Regions from separate parts of the Spongiactinospora sp. 9N601 genome, predicted to be linked through region 2. Evidence: riboswitches for the same ligand, from Rfam matches in the RefSeq annotation. Region 2 holds a riboswitch; each other region holds the start of a gene.
What was found. Region 2 has a riboswitch for cyclic di-AMP ahead of ACH34R_RS24415 (hypothetical protein). Riboswitches for the same ligand answer to the same signal wherever they lie in the genome.
Positions count from the first base shown of each region.

Region 1: linked by a shared signal. The riboswitch ahead of ACH34R_RS25590 (coiled-coil domain-containing protein) and the one ahead of ACH34R_RS24415 (hypothetical protein) in region 2 are both predicted to bind cyclic di-AMP.
Region 3: linked by a shared signal. The riboswitch ahead of ACH34R_RS31110 (CHAP domain-containing protein) and the one ahead of ACH34R_RS24415 (hypothetical protein) in region 2 are both predicted to bind cyclic di-AMP.
Region 4: linked by a shared signal. The riboswitch ahead of ACH34R_RS01750 (C40 family peptidase) and the one ahead of ACH34R_RS24415 (hypothetical protein) in region 2 are both predicted to bind cyclic di-AMP.

Region 1 is NZ_JBIRBB010000010.1:354,027-358,480, reverse strand. Features, by position in the region: gene ACH34R_RS25605 (50S ribosomal protein bL37) at 1-2, opposite strand, end outside; gene ACH34R_RS25600 (DeoR/GlpR family DNA-binding transcription regulator) at 172-972, shown strand; gene galT (galactose-1-phosphate uridylyltransferase) at 969-2,048, shown strand; cyclic di-AMP (ydaO/yuaA leader) riboswitch at 2,119-2,268, shown strand; gene ACH34R_RS25590 (coiled-coil domain-containing protein) at 2,272-3,285, shown strand; gene ACH34R_RS25585 (MarR family winged helix-turn-helix transcriptional regulator) at 3,289-3,801, opposite strand; gene ACH34R_RS25580 (M50 family metallopeptidase) at 3,844-4,454, opposite strand, start outside.
Region 2 is NZ_JBIRBB010000010.1:89,697-94,150, forward strand. Features, by position in the region: gene ACH34R_RS24405 (nuclease-related domain-containing protein) at 1-590, shown strand, start outside; gene ACH34R_RS24410 (universal stress protein) at 621-1,136, opposite strand; cyclic di-AMP (ydaO/yuaA leader) riboswitch at 1,353-1,518, shown strand; gene ACH34R_RS24415 (hypothetical protein) at 1,888-2,775, shown strand; gene ACH34R_RS24420 (alpha/beta fold hydrolase) at 2,981-3,865, shown strand; gene ACH34R_RS24425 (DUF4032 domain-containing protein) at 3,885-4,454, opposite strand, start outside.
Region 3 is NZ_JBIRBB010000014.1:217,183-221,636, reverse strand. Features, by position in the region: gene ACH34R_RS31120 (DUF6716 putative glycosyltransferase) at 1-1,057, opposite strand, end outside; gene ACH34R_RS31115 (hypothetical protein) at 1,054-2,124, opposite strand; cyclic di-AMP (ydaO/yuaA leader) riboswitch at 2,354-2,508, shown strand; gene ACH34R_RS31110 (CHAP domain-containing protein) at 2,516-3,163, shown strand; gene ACH34R_RS31105 (SSI family serine proteinase inhibitor) at 3,354-3,770, shown strand; gene ACH34R_RS31100 (class II 3-deoxy-7-phosphoheptulonate synthase) at 3,884-4,454, shown strand, end outside.
Region 4 is NZ_JBIRBB010000001.1:410,613-415,066, forward strand. Features, by position in the region: gene ACH34R_RS01740 (glycosyltransferase family 4 protein) at 1-634, opposite strand, end outside; gene ACH34R_RS01745 (M48 family metallopeptidase) at 631-1,884, opposite strand; gene ACH34R_RS01750 (C40 family peptidase) at 2,184-2,699, opposite strand; cyclic di-AMP (ydaO/yuaA leader) riboswitch at 2,803-2,984, opposite strand; gene ACH34R_RS01755 (hypothetical protein) at 3,355-3,606, opposite strand; gene ACH34R_RS01760 (cold-shock protein) at 3,922-4,131, opposite strand; gene ACH34R_RS01765 (NlpC/P60 family protein) at 4,409-4,454, opposite strand, start outside.

The sequences.
Region 1 (4,454 bases), 260 kb from region 2:
ATCGTTGCGACACCGCCCTTTCCTCCGGTTGCGGATACTCCACCCCTTGCCCGCTCAGGCCGTCCGGCAAGCCTTCCCGGGCAGGCCGTTTCCGTCGGTACCGCGCACAAACCAACAAGAGCTCTCCGGAGCACATGTCATAATTTGGTGGAATCTGTTGGAAGGGGTGGGATGCTGGCCCAGCAGCGCCGTCAGGCGATCCTTGAGCGGGTCCGTGCCACCGGCGGCGTCCGCGTCGCCGACCTGGTGCGCGAGCTCGGCGTCTCCGACATGACGATCCGCCGCGACCTTGAGGTCCTCGCCGAGCGCGGGCTGGTCGACAAGGTGCACGGCGGGGCCACCACGACCGGCCCCGGCTCCACCGAGGAGCCCGGGTTCACCGCCAAGTCCGCCCGCCAGCAGCCGGAGAAGGACGCCATCGCCCGTGCCGCGGCCCGGCTGGTACGGCCCGGCACCGCCATCGCGCTGTCGGCCGGCACCACCATCTGGACCCTCGCCCGCCACCTGGTCGAGGTCCCCGAGCTGACCGTGATCACCAACTCGATCAGGGTCGCCGACGTGTTCCACCGGGTGCCGCGCGCCGACCGCACGGTGGTGCTCACCGGCGGGGTCCGCACCCCCTCCGACGCGCTGGTCGGCCCGGTGGCGGTGGCCACGATCCGCCAGCTGCACGTGGACACCCTGTTCCTCGGCGTCCACGGGATGAGCGCGCGGGCCGGTTTCACCACGCCCAACCTGCTGGAGGCCGAGACCGACCGCGAGCTGGTCGGCTGCGCCCGGCGGCTGGTGGTCCCGGCCGACCACACCAAGTGGGGGCTGGTGGGCATCAGCACCATCGCCGAGCTGGCCGAGGCCCACGTGGTCATCACCGACGAGGGCCTGCCCGCCCATGCCAGAGACGAGCTGGCGGCCTCCGCCGGGGAGCTGATCATCGCGGCCCGGGAGCCCGCGGACACGAGGGAGAGCTTGTGAAGCGCACCGTCACCGAGCTGGCCGACGGCCGCGAGCTCATCTACTTCGACCGGCGCGAGGACGCCGACCGCGCCGCGCCGGACAAGCGCGACCTGCCGCCCCGCCCGCCCGCCTCCGAGCTGCGCCGCGACCCGCTCACCGACGAGTGGATCGCCATCGCGGGCCACCGGCAGGGCCGTACGTTCCTGCCTCCGGCGGGCGAGTGCCCGCTGTGCCCGTCCGAACCGGGCAGGCTCACCGAGATCCCGGCCGCCTCCTACGACGTGGTGGTCTTCGAAAACCGCTTCCCGTCCTTCTCTGACCAGCCCGGCGGGCACCCGGTGGTGGGCGGGCTGAGCGAGGCGCGGCCGGGGACCGGGCGCTGTGAGGTGGTGTGCTTCACCGACGACCACGACGCGTCCTTCGCCGACCTGGCCCCCGGCCAGGTCGAGCTGGTCATGGCGGCCTGGGCCGACCGTACGGCGGAACTGTCCGCGCTGCCCGGCGTCGAGCAGGTCTTCGTCTTCGAAAACCGCGGGCCGGAGATCGGCATCACGATCGGCCACCCGCACGGGCAGATCTACGCCTATCCCTATGTCACGCCGCGGACCCGCCGGACCTTGGAGGTGGCCGCCCGGCACGCCGAGCGCACCGGGCGCAATCTGTTCGCCGACGTGCTGGCCGCCGAGCGGGAGGCGGGGGTGCGGGTGGTCGCGGCGAACGACCACTGGACGGCGTTCGTACCGGCCGCCGCGCGCTGGCCGTACGAGGTGCACATCTACCCGCACCGCCGGGTGCCCGACCTTCGCGGGCTGGACGCGGCGGAGCGGGCGGCGTTCGGTCCGCTCTACACCGGCGTGCTGCGCGCGCTGGACGGGTTGTTCGGGGTGGCCATGCCGTACGTCGCGGCCTGGCACCAGGCGCCGGTCGCCACCGGGCGGGAACTTTCCCACCTCCACATGGAACTGTTCAGCATCCGCAGAGCGTCCAACAAGCTGAAATACCTGGCCGGGTCGGAGTCCGCGATGGGCGCGTTCGTCAATGACGTGTCGCCCGAGGAAGCCGCCCGGCTGTTGCGTGCCATGGTCACAACCTGATTACCAGATCATTCCGGTTTGATGTCGCATTGCCATGCGTTTACCACTACTATCCACACGCAGCGGCCGCAACGGCCGACCGCCTAATCCCGGGCGCCTCGCCCGGGAACCGGGGACCCAGAAGCACCTGGGGTGAATCCACGGCGGCCCCCCGTCCGTGGTAGGGCACCCTCCTGCCCGAACCCGTCAGCTAACCCGGTAGGCGTACAGGAGAGGAGTGTGCGTGGCGGCATCGTCCCCCACGTTGTCCCGCACGTCGATCCCCGCGTCCCGTCCCTGGCGCGCCCGCGCCGTCGCCGCGGCCTGCGCGCTGGCCACCGCCGGAAGCTTCGCCCTGCTTCCCGCGGCCGGTGCGGTCGCGGCCCCCAAGCCGAGCAAGGCCGAGCTGAAAGCGCAGCTCAAGAAGCTCGGCAAGAAGGTGGACGGGCTGATCGAGCAGTACAACGCCAAGCGCGTCGAACTCGCCGGCGCCAGGAAGGCCGAGAAGAAGGCCAAGACGCGGCTGGCCTCGGCCGAGTCGGCCTTCGCCGGCGCCGCCGACCGGATCGGCGACATCGCCGGGATGCGCTACCAGGGCAGCGACACCAGCCTGCCCACGCTGATGTTCGGCCAGGGGATGGGCGGCGCGGCCGTCCTGACCCAGATGGCCGCCGAGGAAGCCGCCTACCTGAAGGACTTCGCCACCGCGCGAGACGAGCGGAAGAAGGCCGCGCAGGAGGCGACGGCGCTGACCGCCCGCATCGCCGAGCAGGCCGACGACGTCGAAAAGCGGCGCAAGGAGGCCGAGGACCTGATCGACGAGATCGAGAAGCGGCTCGACAAGCTCATCCCGACCGGCGTGGGCAGGCGCGGCGACGGAACCTGGGCTCCCCAGTTGCCGACCGGCGCGGAGAACATCACGCCCCGCACCCGGGTGATGCGCGATGAGATCAAGGAGCGCTTCGAGCTGACCTCCACGATCGGGTGCTACCGGTCAGGTGGCGGCGGGGAGCACCCGCTGGGCCGGGCGTGTGACTTCATGCTCAGCACGGGCGGGACCATGCCCTCCGCAGCCCGGCAGTCGCTCGGCGACGCCATCGCGCTGTGGGCCATCAAGAACGGCGGCAAGATCGGCGTGAAGTACGTCATCTGGAAGCAGCGCATCTACACGATCGGCGGCTCGGGCTGGCGCGGGATGTCGAACCGCGGCAGCATCACCCAGAACCACTTCGACCACGTGCACATCTCGATGCACTAGGTGTCAGCCGGCCAGGGCCTCGGCGATCACGTGGTCGAGGCGGGCCGGGTCGGCGGGGCGGGCTCCGGCCGCCTCCGCGAAGCGGGTGATCAGCCGCGCGAAGGCCGCGCGGTCCTCCTCGCTCCAGTCGGCCATGAGGCTGTCGAGGTAGGCCCGGCGGTGGCGGGTGACGGCGTCGAGCACGCGCCGCCCCGCCGCGCTCGGCACCAGCCTGACCCTCCTGGCGTCGATCTGGGACGGCTCGCGCTCCACGAAGCCCGCCGCGATGGCGTCGTTGACCAGCCGGCTGGCGGTGGAGGGGTCGACGTCCATGTGCTCGGCGACGTTGCCCACGGTCACCTCGGCGGACTCCTTCCCGAGCCGGGAGACCGCGCCGACGACCATCACGTTGGACATCTGGATGGGACGGGCCGGGTCGCCGGCCTTGCGCGCGCGAAGCGGCCTGGCCCACATCCGGCGCAGCCGGAACAGGGCGACGTCGATCGCGACACCAGGCGCGGTCCGCTGTGCTTCCACGCTGTCAGGCTACCATCATTTGTGTGTAGCCTACATATAAGCTCATCCCGACAGGCGGACCGGGTTCACCACGTCGGCGTACACCAGCAGGACCGCCATCACGACCATCACCGCCGCCACGCCGTACGTTAGCGGCAGCAGCTTGGCGATGTCCACGTAACCAGGGGCGGGCCGCCGGGTGAGCCGGGCGAACCCGCGCTTCAGGCCCTCCCACAGCGCGCCCGCGACGTGCCCGCCGTCCATCGGCAGCAGCGGGAGCAGGTTGAACACACCGATCGCCAGGTTGAACCCGGCCAGCAACTGGACGAAGAACGCGATCTTGTCGCGCACCGGCGCCTCGGAGGCGGCGATCTCGCCGCCGATGCGGCCCGCCCCGACGATGCCGATCGGGCCGTTGGGGTCGCGCTTCTCGCCGGAGAACGCGGCCTCCCACACGCCGACCATCTTCTCCGGCAGCCGGAGCAGCGCCCCCGCCGTGGCCGCGGTCAGCTCCCCCATGTAGACGCCGACCGCGCCGATGCTCTGGCGTTCCAACGTGACGACCGGGCTGACGCCGAGGAAGCCGACACCTTTTTCGATCTTGCCGCGTTCGTCCAGGCTCTCGCGGTCCTGGGGGATGAGGTTCGCGGTCACGGTGAGCGGGCGGCCCGCCC
Region 2 (4,454 bases):
AGCCCGTCCTGTTCGGCATCGCGGTCGCGGCGATCGTCGCGGTGGCCGACGCCGTGGTGGCGTGGTACGCGCACGAGCGCACCGCCGTGTGGCGCGGCAAGCGCAAGGGCGAGGTGCTCACCGGGCGCATCCTGCGCCGCCGCCTCACCAAGGAGGGCTACAAGGTGCTGAACGGCCGCGCCGTGCGCGGCGAGGCGTCCATCGACCACCTGCTGATCGGGCCCGGCGGCGTGTGGATCGTGGACAACGAGGCGTTCAGCCCCGAGACCGAGCTGGCCCAGTACGGCGGGCGGCTGTTCTTCGGCGAGAAGTACGGCACCAAGATGGCCGACGGGCTGAACCAGGCGGCCGAGCGGCTGGCAACCGTGCTCACCGAGAAGTCCGGCATCCCGGTCACCATCGAGGCGCTGCTGGCCGTCTACGGCGGCGGCATGCCGCGCGGCGGCATCGTGTCGGCCGAGCGGCTGACGCTGCTGCGGCCCCGGCGCATCCCGCGGTTCATCCGTTCGCGGGCGACCGGCGCGCTGTCCGACGAGCAGGTGGAGACCCTGGCCAGGACGGCGGCCAGGGAGCTGCACAAGATCACATGATTCGGCCGGGGCCCACGGTGGCCCCGGTGTTCATGCGACGCCTGGTGGCCTGCCGGACAGCGCCAGCGCCGCCTGCCGTGCCCGCCGGGCCGGCGCCACCCTGCCGGGCGTCACCACCACGACCGGGCACGCCGCCCGCGGCAGGCAGGCGGCCAGCACCGCCCCCATCGGGGCGGGGGAGTCCGGGTCGTAGGGCCGGCTGCCGAGGACGAGCAGGTCGGCCGCCTCGGCGTGCCGCAGCAGCACCTGTACGGCGGGCCCCTGGTCGATGACCGGGGCCGGCGGCGTCAGCGGCCTAGGGGTCAGTTCGGCGACCGCCCGGACGACCTCCCGCCGCACGGCGGCGAGTTCGTCGTCGCGACATCGCCAGGTGCCCATCGGTGCGTAGGACGCCCGGGACTCCCCGGACCACTGCCATGCGTGTACGGGGGAGACCACGGCCTCGCGCAGCGCCGCCTCGCCGAGCGCCCAGAGCAGGGCCGCGACCGAGGCCGACGAACGGCTGAAGCCCACGACGATGCGCGGCTGGGATGTCTTCTGGCTCACTGTTCGAGCATTAGCGGACGCGGGTGAGGAGTGGTCAAAGCGCTGGGAAACCTGGTGCTAAATCCCTAAATGATCAGATCTCGGGACAGAACCACCTGTTCAGTGGTGAAGGTAGATCTTCTGACTGAATCATGGTGATTTGTTTGCTTTGCCCCAGGATGGCTACTAGAGTCCAGTTTTGTTATCAACCTAATGGTGCTCTTCAGAGTTGAGGAGCACGAACAGACGCCGAGTCCCGAAGCGGCCGACAGGCCCTCCGGGAGCCGGGGACCCATCAGCGGGGCCGCCACGCGGCCCTTGGGGTGAATCCGCCCGCGCGGCGGTAGGGCATCTCCACGTCCGAACCCGACAGCTAACCCGGTAGGCGAGATGGAGAGGAGAAGTCGTGGGTCACCCCCACCCTGACACGCCTTCTATGAGGTTGGCTTTCCCCAGGTCCACGAGACCGCTCTCGGTTCAGACGCCCGTACGCACGGGTGTTCCCCCACTGGGGGCCTCCGCCTGAGCCGGACCAGGCCGAGCATCGCATCGATGACCTGGCGTCTCGCATTGATGACCCGGCCGGCAAGAATTCGCTGACGATCGACGCCACCTATGCCGTGGCGGACTTTGCCGAACGCGCGTCCCCGCGTGGCGATCTGCCCGCGCGACCCTTTCCCCTTACCTCTTCCTGGACGTGCGTGGCCGCGACGTTGCCGAGTGAGGCACGCGGCCTCCCCCTTGTCGTCTCACGAAAGAGCCCCATTTCTTGATGAACGTTTCCTTTGGCCTGCGCCCGAACCGCCTTCTGGCCTCCACCCTCCTGGGATTCGTACTCACCGCCGGCGCCGCCATCGGCGCGGGCGCCCCCGCCGCCCACGCGGAGGACTCCCCCGAAAAGGTCCTGCTGCAGGGCTCCACCAAAGCGTCCTACTTCTGGGACGACGCCTCCGGCCGCGCCGGGGACACCGGGCTGCCGGCCATCGGCAAGCCCATGACGAAGGGCATGTTCGCCAGCCCGAGCTGGCCGCTCGGCACCGAGGGGTACGTCACCTTCGGCGATAGGAAGGCCGAGTTCTTCATCGGCGACCGCGGGCCCGGCGTGCCGTCCAACAACGGGATCATGCTCGACATCGACGCCAAGACCTTCGCCGACCTCACCGGCGGCACGTTCAACCCGACCACGCTGATGGTCGTCGGCAACGGCGGGCGCGGGCACATCAACGTCGAGTACACGATCACCAAGTGGGGCAAGGGCCCCGGAAAGAAGAACTACCCGGTCGCCTTCTCCACGGGCGCGTGGAGCAAGCACGACCGCAACCCGGTCGATCCGCCGGAGCAGGAGGAGACCCGCGAGCTGAAGGTGGTCCCGCCCAAGCCCGCCCGCAAGCCCGAGGGCCCGGCCGTCACCGGCTCGCCCCTCTCGGTGGCCGGTACCGCGCCGTACCATCAGCTCCCGGCCGCGGACGCCGCCCAGGCGAACCGGGACGCGGCCGTCCGGCCGGCGGCGGCCAAGTCCGGCCGGACCGTGGCCGCCGCGGACACCGTCGCCCCGGCCCCGGCCAACCTCGCCCTCCTGGCCGGTCTCGGCGCCGCCGGTGCCGGTCTCCTCGTCGGTCGCAACCGCGTCCGCCGGCTGCTCTCCGACGACTCCGCCTGATCCCTTGGCGGAGCGGCAGGTCCCCCTGGTGGCCGCTGCCCCCGTGCGGCCACTGCGGTGGTCACCGAATTCACCCGCGGTGACCGTGCGGTCACGTCGCCTCTCCCTTGCGACGGCGTGACCGGGTAAAGGCGGGCGTCCTCGTACCCCCTCTGAGGACGCCCGCCCTTGCCATGCTCGCGAACCGAATGCGATTCTGCTCTGCATGAGCCAGCGCGCCTCAGCCAACGGCATCGAGATCGCCTACGAGAGCTTCGGGTCTCCGCGCGGCCGTCCGGTGCTGCTGATCATGGGGCTGGCCACCCAGATGATCTTCTGGGACGACGACTTCTGCGCGATGCTCGCCGCACGCGGCCACCACGTCGTGCGGTTCGACAACCGCGATGTAGGACTTTCCACACATCTGACCGGAGCCGGGGCCCCCGAACTCGGCGACGTGCTGGCGGGCAGGGCCGCCGCGCCGTACCTGATCGAGGACATGGCCGCCGACGCCGCCGGGCTGATGGACGCGCTGGGCTGGCGGAGCTGCCACGTGGTCGGCGCGTCGATGGGCGGCATGATCGCCCAGGCGCTGGCCATCGGGTATCCCTCCCGGGTACGCAGCCTCACCTCGATCATGTCCACCCCCGCGGCCGGTGTCGGCCCGCCCACGGACGCCGCCATCAGCGCCCTGCTGGCCCCGCCCGCGACCGACCGGGACGACGCCGTGGCGCGCGCCCTTGAGGTGTGGAGCGTGATCGGCTCTCCCGGTTACCCCCTGGACCGGGAGCGCATCCGCCGCCTGGCCGGGATCGCCTACGACCGTTCCGGCGATCCGGCGGGCTCGACCCGGCAGTTCGCGGCGATCCTCGCCTCGCCGGACCGCAGGCCGGGCCTGGCCCGGCTATCGGTGCCCGCGCTGGTCGTGCACGGCCGCGACGACCAGCTCATCCAGTTGCCCGGCGGCCTCGCCACCGCCGAGGCGATCCCGGGCGCGCGGCTGCGCGTCTTCCCCGGGATGGGCCACGACCTGCCGTACCCGCTGTGGGGCACGATCATTTCGGCGATCACCCGGCTGACCGAGGCGGCGGAGACCCAACGCGCGGCCTGACCCCGGCCGCCCGCCGCGCTCACGGAGTCTCCTGGATGACCGCCTTCTCGTCGGGCTTGAACACCAGCACGTTGCGCACGTAGGAACTCACCGCCGCGGGCAGGCCGACGTCGTGCCCGGCCGCCTCCGAGCGGAACCACCGGTGGTCCAGCACCTCGTGGAACAACTGGGCGGGCTCCAGCTTGCCGCGCAACTCGCGCGGGATCGCCTCGATCGTGGGCTGGAACACCTCGGCCAGCCAGCGGTGCGCGACGATCGCCTCCTCCTCGTGCCGCAGGCCGTTCTGCACCCGGAAGGCGTCGAGGTCGTTGAGCAGCCGCCTGGCCTGGTTCTCCTCGACGTCCAGGCCGGTCAGCCGGATCAGCCGGCGCTGGTGGTGCCCGGCGTCCACGACCTTGGGCCGCACGATCAGCCGGCCGGTGCCGGACTTGCGGCGCACCATCATCTCGGCCACGTCGAAACCGAGCGAGTTGAGCCGGCGGATGCGGTGCTCCACCCGGTGCCAGTCGACCTCCTCGATGATCTCGTCCTGGGTCAGTTCGTCCCACAGGCGCGTGTAGCGGTCGCAGATCTGCCCGGCGGTCTCCTC
Region 3 (4,454 bases), on a different contig from region 2:
GGGCGTCCTCGGCCAGGGCGGTAAGCCGGGGATGCCAGTCGGCCGCGCTCTCGTGGTGGAAGTAGTTGGCCTGGCACCACCGGGCGTCCGGCTCGCGGAAGACGCCCTTGGCCAGCTCGTCGAGGTCGCCCAGGCACCCGCTGTCCTCGAACACCAGGTTGATCATCTCGGCGCTGACCCCGAAGTCCGAGAGGACCAGCAGCGGCACCGACTCGGCGATGGCCTCCAGCGCGGCGGTCGAGCTGACGGTGACGAACCCGGCCGCCCTGGACAGGTGCTCGTGCATCGGCCCGTCGGCGAACCGCACGGCTCCGCCGCGGACCCGGCCCTGGGCGGCCAGTTCCATCCACAGCCGCTCGTAGTGGTAGCGCTCGTTGTGCGTCTGGCGTTCGGTGTCGCGGGCGCGGAGTTTGACCACCACGTCGAGGTCGGGCCGCCGCTCCCCCAGTTCGGCGAGGGCCAGCAGGATCGACTCGCGCTCCTCGCGCCGCTTGGGCACCTTGGCCTGGGTGGCGAACACCACGCGGTCGCGGGGGCCGGAGACCGGGCCGGCCGCGCCCTGGCCGAGGAAGGGCAGCCTGGCCAGGCCGACCGCGCCGCCGCCGCCGAGTTCGGCGCCGAGCGCGGAGAACTCGCGCACCTCGCGGGTGCTGTGCACGATGAACAGGTCGCACCCGCTGCGGAACCGCCATGCCTTCTCGGTGGCGGGCACGGAGATGCCGGGCAGCCCGGAGAAGAACACCGGGCGGGGGCGCAGTCCCTCCAGGGTCTCGGCGCACAGCACGTCGACCACCGGGCCGGTGCAGGCCAGCAGTACCGCGTCGGGGGCGAAGCGTTCGGCGGCCCGGCGCAGCCGCCGGGCGGTGAGCACCTCGGGCAGGCCCTCCCCGGCCGCGGCGCGGGTCCCCGCGATGGCCGCGGCGATCTGCCCGGAAGAGGGCGCGATCGGGGTCCTGATCAGGGTGAGCAGTGCCTCGTCACCTGGGGGGAGCCCGTCGAGAAGGCACGCGGCCCACTTCAGATACGAGTCCGAGTCGGCCACCGCCAGGACTTTCAAGATGTGACTCCAATGTCGTGAGTGCCGTGATCGTGATGAGCGAACATCTGCAGGTGCGAACGCAGGGACGGCGCCGCGTCGGCGGTCCACCACTCGTCGGGCACATCAACGGTCTCCACGGGCACGCCGCGCGGGGACAGCAGCACCCGCAGCGAGGTCACGGCCGTGGACGGCAGGCTCACCACGCGCTGTCCCTGAGACAGCCCGCGCAGCGTGATCTCGGCGGGGGCCCCGCCGTCGTACACGTGGACGCCCGGTTGTCCCCTGACCAGGTCGAGGTCGGCGGGGTCCTCGCGGCGGTGCGGGAAGTAGGCGACGGGGTTGCGTTCGGCCAGGCCGGCCAGCCAGCACAGGTAGGGGTCGCGGTGGATCAGGCCGTTGCGGACCAGCGAGGTGCCGAGGACGATGGTGCGCTCGCCCGGCTGGGTGGGCTCGTCGGGCCGGGCGCGCAGCCATGGGAAGTCGTGGGTCAGCAGCTCGGCGCCGGTCGCGCGTACGGCGTCGGCCAGCTCGGCGGGCACGGGCAGCGCGGTGAACACCGAGAGCCTGCCCCGGCGGGCGGCCAGGCGCAGCCGCAGGCCGGCGGCCCTGCCCAGCGCCGCGCGCAGGAGGCCGCGGACCGGGCCGGAGCCCACCGGACGGGCGCGCAGCAGGGGCGGCAGGGCGTGGCCGCTGAGAAGTTCGAGCAGGCGGATGGTGGCCAGGCCGTCATCGACGATGACCACGCGGCGACCCGTACCGGCCAGCAGGCGCAACTGGACCTTGCCGGAGAAGGCGTCGCCCACCACCCAGGTGCCGCCGCGCGAGGGCCGCGGCATTTCGCTCTGGGCTGAATCGATCACGGAATGCGCAGGTAGGCCCAGACGGTTGAGTTCACGTCGGGTGGCGGCGAGGGCAGGGAGCTTGGCCCGCGGCACGATGCGCGTCCCGCTTCCGAGCAGGCCCGCATGGTGGGCCTCCACGGCGCAGAGCATCTGCAGCGGTGACTCCACCCAGGCCACGGCCGACCCCTGCTCCCGCACGTGGCGCCGCCGACCTTCCTCCACGCCGGGTGATGACCCGTTCACGACGTCATCACCCTAGCCACGGGGGATTACGAGCCCGGGAAGCCTCAGTGAACACCCGGAATACGAGATTCCGGTGTGTAGGAGCTTTGCCCGATTTGCCCTCGTATGTCACCATGTATTACCTTTCACGGAGTTTGCGGCAGAGCCCCCCCTGCGTCGCAGGTCAGAGCGTTGCCGCGACGTTTGCAAACTGCATAGCGCCCAGTCACGGCAGGAACCCCCTCCAGCCGGGGCGCAACCGCCGAGTCCGCGATACGCGGAGCCGGGGACCCAACCTCCCCCATGGGGTGAATCGGCAAGGCCCGCCTTCGGGCGGCCAGCCGTAGGGCCGACTTCCAGGCCCGAACCCGTCAGCTAACCCGGTAGGCGGCATGGAAGCAAGGAGTCCCCTATGTTCCTTCATCGGATCGCCCATGCCGGGAAGACCCGACTGCTCGGCGCCGCGCTGGGCACCGCGGTGTTCGCCGGCGCCCTGACCGGTGTGCAGGCCGCGCACGCCGACACCCCCACCGACACCAAGGCGGCCACAACCCAGACCCAGCGGGCCGTCAAGGCCCAGGACGTCATCAACCTGGCCCTTTCACAGGTCGGCGTCAGCGAGAACGCCGCCGGCGGCGGCACGAAGTTCCATGAGTGGTACATGTCCTCTCCGCGAGCCCTGGAGACGGTCGCCCGTGACGGCGGCAGCGTGAACGCGTACGCCAACGCGCCCTGGTGCGCGATGTTCGTCTCCTGGGTCGGCGAGGAGCTGGGCGTCCGTCCGTCCGTCGGATGGGACGCCTACACCGTGACGCACGCCAAGTGGTTCAGCGAGAACCAGCGCTGGGGCACGGCGCCCAAGCCGGGCGCGGTCGTGTTCTTCGGCTGGAACGGCGGCAAGCGCTTCGATGACATCGACCACGTCGGTTTCGTCGTGCAGGACAACGGCAACGGAACCATCAAGACCATCGAGGGCAACACGGGCAACGGCAGGGTAGAGGTCCGGACCCGGCCCACCAGCCAGGTGGTCGGCTACGGCTACCCCGACTACGCCGCCTGACCCTCGCCCCGACCTGGCCACGCCCCCGATCCCGGGCGGCGGGACCACCCCGGAACCCTACGGCCCCGTGCCACGGTGACCCCGTGGCACGGGGCCGTTCCGTCTCGCGGGGCGCGGGCGGCGGGAGCGCTTCATGAGAACTCCTCGTAGTGGTAAAGTGACTGTGAGTATTACCGCTAGGAGGTGGCCCGTGTCAACCGCCCGCCCGCCGGTCCGCGGCGTGGTCACCCTCTCGGCGGCGGCCGTGGCCGCCGCCGCCCTCGCCGCCGCCTTCCCCGCACAGGCCAAGGTCCCCCAGTCCATGCTGGGCATCACCCGGCACGACCTCATGGCCGACCACACCCGCCACTGGTCGCTGTTCTGCGACCCCGACGGCGGCACCCACCCCGAGGCCCGCACCGCCTGCGACCACCTGCGGGCCATCGATGGCGACCTGGGCGTGCTGCGCACCCGCTACCGATCCGCCCGCTGCGTCGGGGGCCACACCCCCGTCCGCGTCGAGATCCGCGGAAGCTGGCACGGCCGCATCGTCGGCTTCCACGCCCACTACCCCAACGCCGCCTGCGCCCAGGGCGCCGCCGCCTCCCCCACCCTCATCCCCGGCTGACCGGCCGGCTCGGGCGGCGGGGGTATACGGCGGGGCTCCGGCGTACAAAGAGCTTTCTCATTGTGCGGACATCTGGCTGGTTGACCCCGTCCTGTGCAATAGCCTGATATGCCGTGAGCGCAGAATCGATCCATCTGGATTCCTGGCGAGAGCTGCCCGCGGCGCAGCAGCCCGACTGGCCTGACCGCGGCGAGCTGGACAAGGTCGTGGCCGAGCTGGCCGGCCTTCCGCCCTTGGTGTTCGCGGGGGAGTGCGACCAGCTCAAGAGCGAGCTGGCCGCCGTGGCCCGCGGGGAGGCGTTCGTACTGCAGGGCGGTGACTGCGCCGAGACCTTCGCCGGCGCCACCGCCGACGCGGTGCGCAACAAGCTGAAGACCCTGCTGCAGATGGCGATAGTGCTCACGTACGCGGGCAAGGTGCCGATCGTCAAGATCGGGCGGATGGCCGGGCAGTTCGCCAAGCCCCGCTCCAAGCCCACCGAGGTGCGCGAGGGCGTCGAGCTGCCCGCCTACCGGGGCGACATGGTCAACGGCTTCGACTTCACGCCCGAGTCCCGCGCGCCCGACCCGTGGCGGCTGCTGCGGGCCTACCACTCGGCGGCGGTGACGCTCAACCTCTGCCGCGCCTTCACCAAGGGCGGGTACGCCGACCTGCGCCAGGTACACGCCTGGAACCAGGACTTCG
Region 4 (4,454 bases), on a different contig from region 2:
GGACCAGCCGCGACACGCACACCGCCACTGGACGCCCGGACAGCCCGAGCCGTTTGCGCACCTCGGCCCCACCGGCGCCCGGACGGAACACCGTCGTGTCCACGCCCGGGGTGAGCCTGGCCAGTTTGCCGGGGTCGATCACCCGCTCCAGCCGGCCCCGGGTGTACTCGCCCAGGTAGGTCACCACGTCGGCGTGCGCGCCGATCCGCGCGAGCACCTGCCGGGGGCCCGGCAGCCGCGCCCACGACGCCTCGTGGCCGTGGGTGAGCATGACGACCCGCCTGGCCCCGGCCGCGCGCAGCGCCGGGGCCAGCAGCCCGAGCGGCGCGGCAGCGCCGAACACGACCGTCTCGATCCCGTGCAGCCGCACCAGCCCGGCCGCCCGGCGGGCCACGGCGGGCAGCGGCAGCATCAGCGCGCCAGGGTGGCGCACGACCTGGTACGGCTGGCGGCCGTCGAACGCCTCGCACCCGGGCCAGCGCGGCGCGTAGACGACCACGGAGCCGGGAGGGCGGTGCATCGCCAGCCCGTGGACGAACGCCTGAATCCCGCCCGGCCGGGGCGGGAAGTCGTTGGTGACGATCAGCGTCCGGGCGGCGCCGTTGGGCTCCGGCCGTAGGCCGGGCGGCGTCATGGCTCCGGCACACGATCGCGCAGCGCCCACGAACGGGCGGCGGCGATCCGCTGGGGAGCCGTGGGGTGGGAGGAGTAGAGCAGGTATTCAAACCGGTCGGGGTCGAGGTCGGCGATGTTGGTGAGCGCCAGCCGCCGCTGCATCGCCACGAACGTGCCCGGGTCGCGGGTCAGGTCCAGCGCGTGGACGTCGGCCCTGGCCTCGATGTGCCTGCTGACCAGGTTCTGGCCCGGGCCGGACAGGAAGGCGGCCAGGCTCATCAGGCCCATCAGCAGGCCGACCGCCCGGGGGTCGGCGATCGAGGGCACGGCGGCGCGGCGGCGCGGCGCGCCGGCCGAGGTCACCAGGTAGAGCAGGATCACACCCCAGGCCGCGCCGAGGCCGCCGATCAGGGTGCCGGAAAGGACGTCGTCGCGCTCGGCGTGACCCAGCTCGTGCGCCACGATCAGCTCGATCTCGTTCTCCGGGGCCTTGAGCAGCGTGTCGTAGACGACGATGCGGCGGGTCGCGCCGAACCCGGACACGTACGCGTTGAGCGCCGTGGTACGCCGGGAGGCGTCGGCGACCAGCACGTCGTCCACCGGCACGCCGTCGCGGCCGGCCATGGCCAGCAGGTCATCGCGCAACCGCCCGGCCTGCATCGGCCGGAAGTCGTTGAAGATCGGCTCCACCACGACGGGGTAGACGAACGAGGCGGCCAGCGTCAGCGCGAACGCGCCCAGGGCCGCCGGAATCCACCAACGGGCGAACCGCCGCGCCAGCGCGATCAGCACGACCACCATGAGCGCGGTGAGCAACGTGCTCACGGCGGTGTTCTTCAGCCGGTCGGCGCTCCAGGACAGCCAGGTCTGCGTGGAAAGGCCGTACTCGCGGAGGTAGGTCTCCGACCAGACGCCGAGCGGCCACCGCAGCAGCTCCACCACCACCGTGAGCGCCACCACGCCGCCCACCGCCTTGACCCACCAGGGACCGGGCACGCGGCCCACCACCCGCGCCCCGAACGGCGTCGCCACCAGCACCACGGCGAAGACCAGCCCGAGCGCGAGGGACAGATAGGCGGGCGCGCTGAGCGCCGCGTCGAACGCCTGCGACCGGGCGATCTCCGCCGCGGTGAAGTCACGGGCCGGATCGGCGGCCACCTCGGGCGCGCCCGGCGGCAGCGCCCGCCACGGCGTCGTCACCGCGACGATCCCGGCGAGAGCCAGGCCGAGCACCACCAGTGCGGCCCATGCCGCGCGCAACCCCCGCACGTCAGCCACTCCCCCCGCCGGCGCCACATCTAGTAGCGCATTCTCCAGGATCGGCCGGTCGCGGGGCCACACTTGCGCGTCCACGCCGTGTCCGCCGGCCGGCAGTGGAGCCTATTCAAGCGGATGGAAGCGTCTCCACGGCGGGTCCAGGTCTTTGCCGCCGCGCCGGATTTCCACGATTGCGGAGAAATGCGGGTGATCACCGTCGATCACGAAAAAGCGGCCCCGTCCCACCGGAGGGGAACGGAAGGACGGGGCCGCCTTCGCGTCGGCGGTCTCCGGAAAAAGCGCCGCCGGAACTAAAGGCCCGGCCGTACGGCGCCGCTGAAACTCGCCTTGCGCCAGCCGCTCAGCTTCTCGACGCGGACCGTCTTTCCGCTGCTCGGCGAGTGGACCATCTTGCCGTCGCCGACGTACATGCCGACGTGTCCCTTACCGCGGAAGAACAGAAGATCTCCCGGGCGCAGGTTCTTGAAGGACACCTTCTTCTTGATACGGGTGTACTGGCTGTACGTCACCCGGGGAAGACGCACTCCGGCCTTCTTCCAACTGAACTGAACGAGGCCAGAGCAGTCGAAGGCGCTGGGGCCGCTACCTCCCCACCGATAGGGGTCGCCGACCTGTTTCTTGGCCACCGAAACGGCCTTGGCGGCCTTGATCCGCTGTGTGGCGGCCCTGCTGAGTTTCTTGGCCGCCGGCACCGCGGAATTCTCGCTCTCCGCCTCGGCGGGGGACGGCGTTTCCGCCGGGTCGGTCTGCATGGCGGTCGGTTCGATGGCGGCCGTCGCCTCCGCCGCAGTGGCCTGCAGCGACATCGTCACCACCGAGGCGGTGACGGTGAGGGCCGCGCCGCCGAGGGAAAGGCGGACACGGTGAGACGGCCGTGAATCATACACGGATGCGGACAGGATCGCTCCTCAACTCTTCCACGAACGCCTACCGGGTTAGCTGACGGATTCGGGCGGGGAAGTTCGCCCTACGGCGCTCATGCGCCGATTCACCCCAGGCCGTTTCCCGCAGCGAAACGCTCGGTGCGGGACGGGCCCATTGGGTCCCCGGCTCCATGCCTCATGTCTGCATGGATTCGGCAGGGTCACCACCCGGAATCGGGGGGTACGGCACGCGTCGCGGCGGACGGGCGGTGACCAAGCGGATCTCGCCATTCAGAAAACGACACCGGCGGATCCGGGCCGATGTCGTGCGGCGACTTGGCATGTTCGCCGCGATGCGAGAAGGTACTCCCATCGCCATATTCCGGCAAAGGGCCGACAAAGCGCGGAGATCGAAAAGGCCCTCGTTGATCTCTCGAATCCCCCGCGCCACATGGGGTTCCCGGCGCCCGATGTGACACTGCTCACATATCGGTGAATCATGTAACAGAGATCACATATGGCCACCGTGGCTCACGATCTTCACTCCCGTCACGAGAGGCGTTTTTCGCGAACTCCGCAAAGGGCGCGGTAAGCCGTGCTAGGCTCCAGTCCCACTGGAAGTCCCACCGAACAGGAGCGACGACAGGGCGACCGGGTGCCGGCGGGAGGCCGCATCGAGCGGACCGGAAAGCCGTACGAGCGGGCCGTCCACGCGGGCGTCCCGGACGACCACCCGAGGGAGCGCGACGCCATGGAGGCCGCCCTCGCTGTCACCAGAGGCCGCGTCCCGCGCGAGCCGCCGCCGTTCGAGCAGGTACCACGACCTCGGCCACACCGCGAGCGAGAGCAAGGCACCGTCCTGACAGGGCTGCCACCCAAGGCCGTCCAGAGCGACGATGAGCGGCCCGTGCCGCCCTGCGGCCTCGTAGCGGCCAGAGCGCGCCTGGAGGAGCCGGACGATCGGCCTCCTCCCCGGAGTGGCGGCCGACCGCTTCGGGCTGATCTACATCGCCCTGGCCGGCGATGCCCGCTCGATCATCGGGGCCCACCGCGCCGGGGGCCGAGGCCCTGAAAGAGGGCAAAAGAAAACGGCCAGGCCGCTCGTGCGACCTGGCCGTGATCTACCCGGCGGGCACGCTCGCGCGGCCCGCCGTCCGACCCGGTGTCAGGCGGGGACGATGTTCTCCGCCTGCGGGCCCTTCTGCCCCTGGGTGATGTCGAAGGCCACGCGCTGGCCCTCGTGCAGCTCACGGTAGCCGCCCTGGGACACGATGTTGGAGTAGTGAGCGAAGACGTCGGCGCCGCCGCCGTCCTGCTCGATGAAGCCGAAGCCCTTTTCCGAGTTGAACCACTTCACGGTTCCGGTAGTGCTCATGTCGTTTCTCCTTCTGACAGGTGCAGAGACGAAGCCCGCACCGTGCGAACCCCGTGTCGCCGCGATGACCCCCATCCGGAGACGCCCGGAAAAAGAAAAGCACCTGAGCTGTCACAACGCGTCAGGTGCACAAGTAATCTTATGGGTACCACAACTGCAACGTCTTCAACTTACCACGCCCGCCATGCGCCTGTGCAGACTCTCGTCACTCCCGGCGAGAGCCGCCAGGAACGGCGCAGCGGGGGCGCCGGCGGCACCCCCGCGCGACCGGGCACGATCAAGGGCGGATGGCTCCGACGAAGCGACCAAGGCCGTAGGAGCCG